4 regions of the Arthrobacter sp. K410C genome follow, and region 1 is predicted to be linked to each of the others. Evidence: riboswitches for the same ligand, from Rfam matches in the RefSeq annotation. Region 1 holds a riboswitch; each other region holds the start of a gene.
What was found. Region 1 has a riboswitch for thiamine pyrophosphate ahead of thiD (bifunctional hydroxymethylpyrimidine kinase/phosphomethylpyrimidine kinase). Riboswitches for the same ligand answer to the same signal wherever they lie in the genome.
Positions count from the first base shown of each region.

Region 2: it holds a riboswitch for thiamine pyrophosphate, as region 1 does, so the genes downstream of both, AC5RU7_RS15920 (ECF transporter S component) here and thiD (bifunctional hydroxymethylpyrimidine kinase/phosphomethylpyrimidine kinase) in region 1, are expected to answer to the same signal.
Region 3: it holds a riboswitch for thiamine pyrophosphate, as region 1 does, so the genes downstream of both, thiO (glycine oxidase ThiO) here and thiD (bifunctional hydroxymethylpyrimidine kinase/phosphomethylpyrimidine kinase) in region 1, are expected to answer to the same signal.
Region 4: it holds a riboswitch for thiamine pyrophosphate, as region 1 does, so the genes downstream of both, AC5RU7_RS18210 (ECF transporter S component) here and thiD (bifunctional hydroxymethylpyrimidine kinase/phosphomethylpyrimidine kinase) in region 1, are expected to answer to the same signal.

Region 1 is NZ_JBNHFJ010000001.1:39,997-43,194, forward strand. It holds gene thiD (bifunctional hydroxymethylpyrimidine kinase/phosphomethylpyrimidine kinase) at 1-1,221, opposite strand, end outside; TPP riboswitch at 1,229-1,326, opposite strand; gene AC5RU7_RS00250 (Rne/Rng family ribonuclease) at 1,478-3,198, opposite strand, start outside.
Region 2 is NZ_JBNHFJ010000012.1:45,990-49,187, forward strand. It holds gene AC5RU7_RS15905 (DUF4383 domain-containing protein) at 1-459, opposite strand; gene AC5RU7_RS15910 (hypothetical protein) at 558-764, opposite strand; gene AC5RU7_RS15915 (heme-degrading domain-containing protein) at 761-1,312, opposite strand; TPP riboswitch at 1,393-1,528, shown strand; gene AC5RU7_RS15920 (ECF transporter S component) at 1,590-2,213, shown strand; gene AC5RU7_RS15925 (ABC transporter ATP-binding protein) at 2,213-3,198, shown strand, end outside.
Region 3 is NZ_JBNHFJ010000001.1:442,315-445,512, reverse strand. It holds gene AC5RU7_RS02100 (RNB domain-containing ribonuclease) at 1-357, opposite strand, end outside; gene thiE (thiamine phosphate synthase) at 440-1,171, opposite strand; TPP riboswitch at 1,199-1,317, shown strand; gene thiO (glycine oxidase ThiO) at 1,310-2,632, shown strand; gene thiS (sulfur carrier protein ThiS) at 2,629-2,865, shown strand; gene AC5RU7_RS02080 (thiazole synthase) at 2,870-3,198, shown strand, end outside.
Region 4 is NZ_JBNHFJ010000018.1:6,275-9,472, reverse strand. It holds gene AC5RU7_RS18215 (thiazole synthase) at 90-890, opposite strand; gene AC5RU7_RS18210 (ECF transporter S component) at 909-1,532, opposite strand; TPP riboswitch at 1,593-1,731, opposite strand; gene AC5RU7_RS18205 (cupin domain-containing protein) at 1,788-2,150, opposite strand; gene AC5RU7_RS18200 (ribose-5-phosphate isomerase) at 2,295-2,768, opposite strand; gene rpe (ribulose-phosphate 3-epimerase) at 2,813-3,198, opposite strand, start outside.

The sequences.
Region 1 (3,198 bases):
GTAGGACTTTGTCACGGGGCCAAGTTCGGCCTGGACGGGGCGCGTGCTGAGCCAGGATCGGTGCAGCTCGGACTCAACCTCCAGGCACTGCTGCGCGGATCCGGCCCAGAACAGCTGCTCCGCCTCCGTGGGGGCCAAGGCGCTTGCCCGTGCCAGCACGCGGGAGTAGCCGTTCAGGTAGATGGCGTCCTGGGCCAGGTAATAGGCAAATTCCTTCTCCGGCAGGCTGCCCGAGACCAGGCCGCGGATGAAGTCCAGGCGGTAGATGGCGTCCAGGTCCGCTTCAGCTTCAGTCCAGAGCAGGGCTTCGAATGACCCCGGCTGCGGAACTGCCCGCAGGTGGTGGAAGTGGTGCACGGGCCCGTTGCCGGCTCCTACCTCAAGCCGGGCGGAGTCCGCGAGCGCCCCCGCCAGCCAGGGCTTCACTTCCCGCAGCGACGCCTCCCAGTCCCCCCGCCGAGCCTGCACCGTGGCCATTGCAGAGGACAGCGAGCACCCCGTTCCGTGGCTGTTCCTGGTGGCCACCCGCTCCCCCGGTACCTCGATGACCTCCGCCCGCAGCAGGCCGGCGGTGTTGACCAGGGCGTCCGGGCATTGCGCACCTGACAGGTGGCCGCCCTTCACAAGCACGGTTGCTCCGGTGGCATCGGCCAGCTTTCGCCCTTGTTCCAGGGCCCCGGCCCAGGAATCCCGGGGTTCTTCGCCCACGAGCATGGCAAGTTCGGCCAGGTTCGGGGTGATGAGGTGGGCCAGCGGCAGCAGATCGCGGAGCGCTGCCTCGGCGGATTCCTGGAGCAACCGGTCACCGCTGGTGGCCACCATTACCGGGTCAAGGACCACGACGGCGGGACGCACCTTCTCCAGCCAGGTCCGGACCGTGGCGATCACCCCGGCGTCGCCCAGCATGCCGATTTTGACGGCGTCGATGCTGATGTCGTCACTGATGGCATCCAGCTGGCAGGCGAGGAAGGACGCGGGCGGCAGGTGGACGGCAGCCACGCCGCGGGTGTTCTGCGCGGTGAGGGCGGTGATGGCAGCCATGCCGTAGCCGCCGTGCGCCGCAATGCTTTTCAGGTCCGCCTGGATGCCGGCGCCGCCGGACGGGTCCGAACCGGCAATGGACAGGACGCGCGGCACGTCCCGGCGCAGCGCTGGCTGGGCGGGCGCGGCCTGGACGGTCGCATCCGGGATTGCGTCGGGCTGGGAAGTTTCCGCGGGCATAAAGAGGGTCGAAGACAAAGGACATCCCTTCGCCGGTACTAGCCGGACAGGTTCAACGGGTCTGGATCTCAGCCGGCCCTTCGCGCGGCACCCCGTGTCGGTTACCCAGCCTAGCCGCTGACCTGGGAGCCCGGGAAAAGTGACAGCCACCGCATGCAGGAAAGTCCCCGCCTTATGGGCCGTTCCCCCCGGAATACGGAGGGGAACGGTCCACGAGACGGGGACTTCCCGGGTTACCCAGTGGCCCTGCCTGGGCTTAAAGCTCAGAGGCAGGAACCCCCACGCCCAGGATGATGGGCGCCTCGGCGGGCTTGGGCGCGCCTTCCTTGCGTTCCTGCGAGGCCGATGCGGGTTCCGGGGCCTTGGCAGCATGGCTGTGTCCGGCGCTGGGTGCCGGAACGTTCTCGTGCTGCTGCACGCTGGTTTCGTTGGCGGCACCCTGGGCGCGGCTAGCGCTGCGGTTGCGCCGCGGCCGCCGCTGGCGGGACTGGTCCACCGTGTGGTCAGACCAGTCCTTCTCAGCTTCCGCAGGGGCAGCCGGCTGTTCCGCCTGTGCCGGAACCGCCTCGGGCCGCGTGGCTTCCTGTTCTTCCGCGGGGGTTTCGGCGGCAGGCGCCGGTTCGCCCAGGTGGGCGAAGGCTTCCGCGAGCCTGTCCAGGGTGAGGGCAGGGCGGGGCTGCTGCTCCTCCGCGTGCTCCACGAAGGGCAGGGCAACCTTCTCGCCGCCGAAGGTCAGGACAGCCGCAGGCCGTGGCGGGGTACCGGCGTCGTGCTTCTCTTCCACGGCAGGCGCCGCGGGCTGGGCCGACTGGGCCTGCCTGGCCGCCGCGACCTCGTCGTCGTGCAGGTGCGCCGCATGCGCAGCCGCCGCGATGTTGGCAAGGGCCAGCCTGGTGGCTTCAGCCTTGGCGTGGCGCTCGGCGTCGGCCGGGTCCGGGTGGACCGTGTGGACATGCACAGCGGGCGCCGGCGCAGCATCGGGTTGCTGGCCGCCGCGTCCGCGCCGCCGCTTGCGATCCGGGCGTCCCCCGGGCTGGCTGCTGTCGGTCCGCTGGCCCTCGTTCCGGTGGCTTTCGGCACGGGATTCCGGCCGGCTGTCGGTGCGCTGCACGTGGTGCTCGGCAGCAACGATGTTGGCGCGGCGGTGCTCCACGGGGTCGTCGTGGGTGACAACGCCGCGTCCGGCGCAGGCCTCGCACTGCTCGCCAAAGACCTCCAGGAGCCCGGTGCCCATGCGCTTCCGGGTCATCTGGACCAGGCCCAGGGACGTGACTTCGGCAACCTGGTGCTTGGTGCGGTCGCGGCCCAGGCATTCCACCAGGCGGCGCAGCACCAGGTCCCGGTTGGATTCAAGGACCATGTCGATGAAGTCGATGACGATGATGCCGCCGATGTCCCGGAGGCGGAGCTGGCGCACCACTTCCTCGGCTGCTTCGAGGTTGTTCTTGGTGACGGTTTCCTCAAGGTTGCCGCCGCTGCCCGTGAACTTGCCCGTATTGACGTCAACCACGGTCATGGCTTCGGTGCGGTCGATCACCAGGGAACCGCCGGACGGCAGGAAGACCTTCCGTTCCAGGGCCTTGTGGATCTGCTCGTCGATCCGCCAGGCGGCGAAGATGTCCTGGTCCTTGGTCCACTTCTCGAGCCGGCCCACCAGGTCCGGGGCAACGTAGGTGACGTAGGCCTCGATGGTGTCCCAGGCCTCTTCACCGGACACGATCAGCTTGGAGAAGTCCTCGTTGAAGACGTCGCGGACCACCTTGATGGTGAGGTCCGGTTCGCCGTACAGCAGTTCGGGGGCCAGCACCTTGGTGGAGGTGGACTGGCTTTCGATGCCTTCCCACTGGGCGCGGAGCCGGTTGATGTCGTGCGTCAGCTCTTCCTCGGACGCCCCTTCGGCCGCGGTGCGCACAATGACGCCGGCCTGCTCCGGGAGGCGGTCCTTGAGGATGCGCTTGAGGCGGTTGCGTTCGACGT
Region 2 (3,198 bases), on a different contig from region 1:
TCAGGATTTCCGGCTGTCCGCCGGCGTGGCCCGCGGGGAGAGGAGGACCGCAAGCGTGATCATGGCCAGCCCCAAAATGAGGTGCAGCCAGTTGTCCGCATAGTTTTCCGGGATGAAGTTCGCGGGGGTGTCGTCCCCGATGAGCAGTCCGTACAGCCAGAGGACCAAGTAGATGACGCCGCCGTATATGAGGAAGTTCCGGGCCTGCCGGTGGGTGCGTGCCATGAACACTCCGGCGGCGCCGAAGAGGAGGTGGACAAAATTGTGGAGGACGGACACTTGGAACGTACCCAGCAACAGGGCCTTTGAACCGGGGCCGGCGAAGTCCAGGGAGCCGTAGTTGCTGGTGATGCCCGGAACGAATCCAAGGATGCCGGCGAACAGGAAAATGCCGGCAACAGCCAGCGTGGACCACTGCAGCGCGGTTCGGACGCCCGGTGGGCGGGTGCTGACTGCCATGTCCTGGACTCCTCGTACGCGGTGGAAACAACATAGTAAGCATGATTACTAATAAAAGCTAAGCAGGCTTTGTTTCCCCGCCGGCAGCTGGAAACCCGTCAGGCCAGCCCGGTCCAAGTGTAGGGGTTCGGGTAGTGCCCGCCGCTGCGGCCCTGCTCATACCCCTGCTGCCAGGCCTTGCCGACGGCGGACACCAGCTCGGCCAGCAGGGGATAGTAGGGATGGTCCGGGCCGATGAAGATCATCTCGTCTTCGGCCTTGTCCACCGCCGCCCGGACGGGATTGTCAGCGGGAGTGCCGGTCATGGTGCCCCGTCAGCCCCGGTGGACCGCAACACCTCACGCATGGCCTCCACCACCAGGTCGTGATCCTGCACCTGCGGCAGCCCGGACACGGTGACGGTGGCCACCGCACCCACGCCCGTCACATAGACAGGGAAAGACCCGCCATGTGCCGCGTAGCGGGTCTGGTCGAACCAGCCCTCGTCCTCGATCCTGCCTCCGCGCAGCCGCCCGCGCAGCCCCACCAGCAGGGAAGGCACTTCGTACCGTGCAGCTGTCCGTTGCTTCGCGCGGATCCAGTGTTCGTTGTCCGGCGTGGCGCCCGGCAATGCCACATGGAAGAGGACCTGTTCGCCCTTGGTGATGTCGATAGCGATGGGCAGGCCGCGCTCCTTGCCCAGCTCCACCAGGAGGAGGCCAAGGTTGAGCGCATCATCCATGGAGAAGCCCGGAAACTGGAGTTCATGGATCTCACCCTCGACGCGGCCGATGAGGACCTGCAGGGATCCCTCCGGCTGGGCGGAATCGGAGTCCGGATCGAACTCAGTCATATGCGGCGGATTGGCAGTCATGGCCCACAATCTACCCCTCTCCCGGTGTAAACTGGACCACGCCCAACAGGGCAATCCAATGCATTATTCAAGCAAGCAACACTTAACGACAGGGGAGCGCCGCCGTCGGGCCCGCATGGCCGGGGACCGCAGGTGGGCGCTGAGAGTGCGGACAGCCGCAGACCCTCGAACCTGATCCGGTTAGTACCGGCGCAAGGGAGTCGAGTTCTCGAAGTCCGGCAACGGCAGTAGCCGCGTGCCGTGCTTTCCCCTCCTGTTTCCCAGGAGGATTTTTTTCATGAGCACTGCAGCAATCAAGAAGACCACCAGCAAGTCCTGGCGCGTCGTGGACATCGTGGTGGCGGCCCTGATCGCCATCGCCGGCGGCGTGATTTTCTGGGCCTGGTCCCAGGGCGCGGCCGCGGTCTCCGCGCCCATGAACGCGGTCTACCCGCCCCTGACCGGCCTGATCGCCGGCGGCTGGATGATCCCGGCAGTGCTGGGCATGCTGATCATCCGCAAGCCCGGCGCGGCGCTGTTCTGCGAGACCGTGGCAGCCACCGGTGAGCTCCTGATGGGCTCGCAGTACGGCGCCTCCGTGCTGTTCTCAGGCTTGGTCCAGGGCCTGGGCGCCGAAATTATCTTCGCGATCTTCGTTTACAAGAAGTTCAACCTGCCGGTGTCGCTGCTGGCCGGTGCTGCCGCGGGCCTGTTCTGCGGCCTGAACGATTCCTTCGCGCCGTGGGGCTGGAACATCGCGTACTCCGGCGGTGACAAGCTTGCCTACATCATCTTCACCGCGATTTCCGGCGCGGTCATCGCCGGTGCCCTGTCCTGGATCGCCACCCGCGGCCTGGCCAGGACCGGGGTCCTGAGCTCCTTCGCTTCCCGCAAGGCGGCAACGGAGCCCGTCTTCTCCTGATGCAGGCACCTACCCACCACGGCACGGCCGGGGCGGTGCGGCCGGCCGCAGTCACGGCGCGTGGCTGGGGCTGGCGGCATGCCGGGCGCGCCAGGCCCGCCGTCCACGCCCTTGACCTGGACATCTCACCGGGGGAGCGCGTCCTGCTGCTCGGGGCCTCGGGCGCCGGCAAGTCCACGCTGCTGCACGCCCTCGCCGGGGTCCTGGGCGATGTGAACGACGACGGCGAGGCCGGCGACTCCGACGAGTCAGGTTCACTGCTCGTCGACGGCGGGTCCCCCCGGGGGCAGCGCGGACGTGCTGGACTGATGCAGCAGGACCCCGAAACCCAGGTGGTCCTCTCCAGGGTCGGGGACGACGTCGCGTTCGGCGCCGAGAACCTCGCCGTCCCCCGCGACGCCATCTGGACCCGAGTGCACGAGGCGCTCGCCGACGTCGGGCTGTCCCACCTGCCGCTGGACCATCCGACGTCGGCGCTGTCCGGCGGGCAGAAACAGCGGCTTGCGCTGGCAGGCATCCTGGCGATGCAGCCCGGGCTGATCCTGCTGGACGAGCCCACCGCCAACCTTGATCCGGCCGGTGTGCTGGAGGTCCGTGACGCCGTGGCGCGCTGCCTGGATAAAACCGGTGCCACGCTGGTGGTGGTGGAGCACCGGGTGTCGGTGTGGAAGGACCTGGTGGACCGGATCGTGGTCCTGCAGCCGGGCTCGGCCGCCGATCCTGGCGTCCTCCTGGACGGTCCGCCGGACCGGGTCCTGGACGAGGCCCGCACCATGCTGGCCGCCGCCGGGGTGTGGGTGCCCGGCTACGTGCCGGCCACCCGTCCCCGCGCAGCCGGCACCGGCCCAGGCGCGGGAGACCTGATGCTGGCCGCCGAGAAAGTGGCTGTGTCCCGGGAACGCCCGCGCCGCAGCGGATTCCGGAAAATCCAGCCGCTTCCGGTGCAGGAGGACATCACCGCGCGGGTACGGGCCGGGCAGGCGCT
Region 3 (3,198 bases), 400 kb from region 1:
GTCGGGGGCGTAGAAGGTCTGCCCGCGGCGCCGCGTTTCCTGGTCCAGCGGTCCGCCCGGCTTCACGAAGGCCGGAACGTCGGCGATGGCGTACAGCACGTGGTAGCCGCCGCCGTCGGCCTCTATGAAGAGCGCCTGGTCCAGGTCCGTGGACGAGGCCGGATCGATGGTGATGAATTCGACCCCGGTCAGGTCGTGGGACGGAAGCTCCAGCGCGGCCACGGCCGCTTCGGCGTCCCGGACCGCGTGCTCCGGGTATGGCCCGGGCAGCTCCAGCTCGGTCCGCAGCGCGCCCAGGGCCTCTTCCAGCGCGTTGTTGTGCTCATGGACGTTGGGAGCCAGCCGATGGTGTGACACGAAAATCAGCCTAGCCCGAAGACCGCCGAATATGCAGGCCATTGGCGGGATAGAAGGCAGGGCCGTGTTGCCCGCCGGTAGGTCAGGACGCGGCAGCGTCCAAAACGGCCAGGAGTGAGGCCGCCGCCGCGGCGGGATCCGCCGCTTCGGTGATGGCCCGCACCACCACAATCCTCCGGGCCCCCGCTTCCACCACCTCGCTGATATTGGAGTGGTCGATGCCGCCGATGGCGAACCACGGCACCTCGTTGCCGGTTTTGGCCGCGGCTGCTGCAGCGTATTTCACCAGCTCCGGTCCCACGGCGGCCCGGCCCGGTTTGGTGGGGGTGGCCCAGACCGGCCCGACGCAGAAATAGTCCAACCCGGCAGGCCCTGCGGCGGCAACGAGTGCGGCATCCACCTGTTCCGGGGTGTGGCTGGAGAGTCCAATGGCGGCGTTGCCGTTCAGCAGGGTGCGTGCCGCGGGCAGGGGGAGGTCCTTTTGCCCGATGTGGAACACCGGCGCGCCGGACAACACCGCGACGTCGGCGCGGTCATTCACTGCCCACAGCCGGCCATGGCGCTGCGCAGCCTCCCTGAGGACGGCCAGCAGTTCCAGCTCCTCGGCAGCCTCGATGGTCTTGTCGCGGAGCTGGATAATGTCCACTCCGCCGGCGAAGGCGGCATCCACGAAATCCCTGAAGTCACCGCGGTCAGCGCGGGCGTCAGTACACAGATAGAGGCGGGCAGACTTGAGCCCTGCGGTTCCCTCGGCGGTGGTGAAGGCATCGGTTGCGGAGGCGCCGACAGCGGCAGCGGAGTGGGACACATTCATGGCTGCAAGCCTAGTTCCTCTACACTTGCCTCGTACTGCGGGAGCCTGCGGCAGCTGTCATAAAGCGCCGGGCTGAGAGGGCGTCAGAGCCGACCGCTTGACCTGATCCGGGTAATTCCGGCGTAGGGAAGGAGACACATGGGCACCCCCAACACAGCACCCCCGCAGCCCCCCAACGGCACCATCAGGGCCGACGTCGTAGTCATCGGCGGCGGAGTGGTGGGCCACGCAATCGCCTGGGAAGCACAGCGCTCAGGCCGCAGCGTCGCGCTGATCGACGACGCCCCCGGCTCCGGCGCCAGCTGGGCGGCAGCCGGGATGCTCGCACCGGTGAGCGAGCTGCACTACCAGGAAGAGGATCTCCTGGACCTGATGCTGGCCTCTTCCGCCCGGTGGCCCGGCTTCATCGCGGACCTGTCCTGTGCATCCGGGGAGAAAACCGGGTACCTGACGACGCCCACCCTCGCCGTAGGTGCCGACGCCGCCGACCGCCGGGCTTTGATGGACCTGCGCGCGGTCCAGCAGGCCAATGGCCTGGCTGTTGAGCCGTTGACCATCCGCGAGGCGCGGCGGCGGGAACCTTTGCTCAGCCCCGCCATCGCGTGTGCCCTCGACACCCCCGCGGACCACCAGGTGGATCCCCGGCTCCTGGTGTCCTGCCTTCGCAACGCCCTCGCCGGGGAAGCCGCCGGCCGCGGCCCCGCAGTTGCGGGCGCAGTGGAAGGCTACGCGGTGCCGGACAGGGCCTTGGGCCTGCTGTGGGCGGATGACACTGTTGCGGGAGCCCGGCTCGCCGGCGGCGGCACAGTGCTGGCCGGAGAAACCGTGGTGGCCAATGGACTGGATGCCGCTGCGGTGATGGACTTGCCCGCGGGCCTGCTCCTGCCGCTGCGGCCGGTCTACGGGGACATCCTCCGCCTCGCCGTACCGCAGCACCTCCGGCCGCTGGTGACGGCCACCGTCCGCGGCCTGGTCCGCGGCGTGCCGGTGTACATCGTCCCCCGGGAGGACGGAACGGTGGTGATCGGAGCCACCCAGCGTGAGGATGCCCTCGCCGGGGCCGGTGCCGTACCCCCGCAAGCCCTCCGGTCCGCTGCCGGAACGGTGTCCGCAGGCGGCGTCTATCAGCTACTCCGGGACGCGCAGGTCCTGGTCCCGGCCGTGGCCGAGCTGGAATTGCTTGAATGTACGGCGCGGGCCCGGCCGGCGACCCCGGACAACGCCCCGCTGCTGGGCAGGGTGCCCGCCGCCCCGGGCTCCAACCCGGGCGGGCACATCGCCGGCCTGATCATGGCCACCGGATTCTTCCGGCACGGCGTCCTCCTGTCACCCGCAGCCGGCGCCATCTGCCGGGACCTGATGGACGGCACCGCGGACCCCCGCTGGAAAACGTTCGACCCTGGCCGCTTCTCCGGCCGCGAAACCTCCGCTGCAAGCGTCAACATCAAGGAGACAGCATGAATATCACCCTGAACGGAAACCACCATACGGTGGCTGAGGGGGCCTCCATCACCACCCTCATCAGCGAGGTCACCGGCCGTACCGTGGGGGCTGACGGCCAGGCCAAGGACGGGAACAGGCTGGGTGTCGCCGTGGCGCACAACGCACAGGTTGTTCCCCGGAGCCAATGGTTCGCCACGGCGCTCGCCGACGGTGACGACGTCGAGCTTGTCACGGCAGTGCAGGGAGGCTGACACGATGACCGAATCCGATACCCTGACCACCACGGCCGTTGCCAACCTGGACGATGCCCTGGTTATCGACGGGGTGCCCCTGGCGTCCCGGCTCATCATGGGGACCGGGGGCGCCCCGAGCCTCGACGGGCTTGGCGCAGCACTCCTGGCCTCCGGCACGTCCCTGACCACCGTGGCAATGCGGCGCTACTCGACGGCGGAGACGGGCTCGCTGTTCCAGCTCCTGGTGGACCACGGCATCCGGGTACTGCCGAACACCGCCGGCTGCTTCACTGCCCGGGACGCCGTCCTCACTGCCGAACTCGCCCGCGAGGCGCTGGAAACGGATTGGGT
Region 4 (3,198 bases), on a different contig from region 1:
CCCGTCATGTGTGGTCGTGGGAAACGCTGTATCAGGATGGTTTTACCTACCGTTTTGGACGGCTTGCAGTCGGTGGTGCCTGCACCCCGTTACAGGAACTCGGCTCGTCCTTCCAAGGGTGATGACGCCAGTGCATGCTCGCGGCGGGGTATGCGGCCGCCGCGGTTCGCCAGCCTTCCAGAGAGGACTGCGTGTTTAAATGCGGTGGCCATGCGCACCGGATTCTGTGCCCGGGTGACAGCTGTAGCCAGCAGGACAGCGTCACACCCCAGTTCCATTGCAAAGGCCGCGTCCGAGGCGGTTCCGATGCCAGCGTCGAGCACGACGGGCACGGAAGCGCGGGACACAATCAGCTCGATGTTGTGCGGGCTCAGGATGCCCAGGCCCGTGCCGATGGGTGAGCCAAGGGGCATAACGGTGGAGGCTCCCAGATGCTCGAGCCGTAGGGCCAGGACCGGATCATCGTTGGTGTACGCGAATACCTTGAAGCCGCGGTTGACCAATTGCTCCGTGGCATCGACCAGTTCCACGGCATCGGGCAACAGGGTGTGCTCGTCAGCTATCACCTCGAGCTTGACCCAGTCGGTTTCCAATGCTTCGCGCGCCATTTCGGCGGTGAGCACCGCATCTTTTGCCGTGAAGCAGCCTGCGGTGTTGGGCAGCACCCGGATCTTGTGGTCGAGCAGGAGTTGGAATAAGGAACCGGCCTCCGACGGCGAATAGCGCCGCATGGCGACGGTGGTCAGCTCGGTCCCAGAAGCAACGAGGGCGCTTCCGAGTCCGTCCAGGCTGGGGGCTCCGCCAATGCCCATAATGAGCCGCGGAGTTATTTCGACTCCGTCAATGATCAACGGATCGCTGTCCACGCACATTTCGGTGGTGATGGTCATCAGCTAACCTTTCAGGCCTCAGGAGAGGACGGACTCCGTGGCTGCCTTGCGCGAGGCAAAGGAGCTCAGGACCCCGGTCTTCGCCAGGCCACGGGTCGCGATCCAGGACAGGGCACCGGCGATGACCGCGCCGGAAATCGCGGTGAAGATGATGTAGGCAAGCTTGTCACCGCCGGAGTACGCAATGTTCCAGCCCCACGGCGCGAAGGAATCGTTCAGGCCGCAGAACAGGCCCGCGGCAGCACCGGCCAGCAGCGACACCGGCAGGTTGAACTTCTTGTAAACGAAGATCGCGAAGATGATTTCAGCGCCCAGGCCCTGGACCAAGCCTGAGAACAGCACCGAGGCGCCGTACTGCGAGCCCATCAGGAGCTCACCGGTGGCTGCCACGGTCTCGCAGAACAATGCCGCGCCGGGCTTGCGGATGATCAGCATGCCCAGCACTGCCGGGATCATCCAGCCGCCGGCGATCAGGCCGGTCAGGGGCGGGTAAACCGCGTTCATGGGCCCGGAGACCGCGGCCGCGCCCTGGGACCAGGCCCAGAAAATCACGCCGCCGGCGATGGCGATCAGGGCCGCCACCACGATGTCCACGACGCGCCAGGACTTGCTGGTGGTCTTCTTGATTGCTGCAGTGCTCATGAAAAAATCCTCCTGGGAAACAGGAGGGGAAAGCACGGCACGCGGCTACTGCCGTTACCGGACTTCGAGAACTCGACTCCCTTGCGCCGGTACTAACCGGATCAGGTTCGAGGGTCTGCGGCTGTCCGCACTCTCAGCGCCCACCTGCGGTCCCCGGCCATGGCCAGTGCCGGATGGCGGCGCTCCCCTGTCGTTGTATGAATGGCTACAAACTGTAAGGCCTGGCACGTGTCCAGGCCTTACAGTTTCCCTGGGTCAGGGCGTGAAAATGACGAAGAATTTTCTGATGCGCTCCTGGATTTCCCAGGTGCCCTTCCAACCGATGGGGAAGATAGCTGCGGTTCCGGCCTCTACGGTAGTCGGCTCTCCGCCATCCTCGGTAACCACCATGCGGCCTTCAAGGACGTAGATCGACTCGCCGCGCTCCAGAAACTCCCATCGTGAAAGGCCTGGGTCAGCTTCCCAGACTCCGGAGAGGATCCGGGAATCATCGCTGGTAAAGGGGATAGTGATCCGCGTCGGAATCTCGTCGCCCAGCACTTCGGCCAGGGGTGGACCGAGCGGTGCTTCGTCCAGCTTCCCCTGGAAGAGGGCGGTCGGCTCGAAAGTTATGCTCATGTGAATCTTCCTTTCTGGGTTGCTCCCCCGGGACGGGAGAGTCGGTGTTGGGATCCCCGACTGGTCTAAGCAGCGGGAGAACTTTCCGGGATGGCTGGCGGCAGGGTTGACGACAACCTTGGCCCGGGGTTTTGTTGGTGGGGGTTATTCGACGATCTCGCCCGTGGTTTCGAAGGTAGCGATTTTGCCGATGCGGCGCTCATGGCGTTCGGCATTAGTAAATGGTTCTGCCAGGAATGCTTTGACCAGTTCCGTGGCCTCTTCGACGCTGTGCTGCCTGCCTCCGACGGCGACCACGTTGGCATCGTTGTGTTGGCGGGCGAGCCTGGCTGTGTCGAGGTTCCACGCGAGGGCTGCCCGGACTCCCTTGACCTTGTTTGCGGCGATTTGCTCGCCGTTGCCGGAGCCGCCCAGCACGATTCCGAGCGCGTCCATGCCTGCCGCCCGGTCGGCCACGACGGCGGCGGCGGCGTTGATGCAGAATGCGGGGTAGTCGTCCTCGGCGTCGTAGGCGGCCGGTCCGTGGTCCACCATCTCGTAGCCGCTGGCTGCGAGCGAGGTGATCAGATGGGAGCTGAGCTCCATGCCGGCGTGGTCGGTTGCGATGTGAACGCGCATTATGGGTCCTTCAAGATTGGTAACGGTGATGGGGCGGCCTGCTGCTATGCGAAGGCAAGCTGGCCGTTCGCGCGCAGCGACTCGATTGCCTCAGCAGGGGAAGGTTTGCCGTACACGGCCGAGCCCGCGACAAAGACGTTGGCGCCGGCCTCGGCGGCACGGGTGATGGTTTCTTCCGTGATGCCGCCGTCCACCTGGATGGCTACGTTCACCCCTGAACCGTCGACGGCGGCGCGAGCCCGGCGGATCTTGGGCAGCATCACGTCCAAAAAGGCCTGGCCGCCAAAGCCCGGTTCAACGGTCATGATCAGCAGCATGTCCAGTTCGGAAAGCATGTCCAGGTACGGTTCCACCGGCGTGGCAGGGCGCAGGGCCATGCCGGCCTTCGAGCCCCGGGCGCGAAGCTCACGGGCAAGCTTGATCGGTGCAA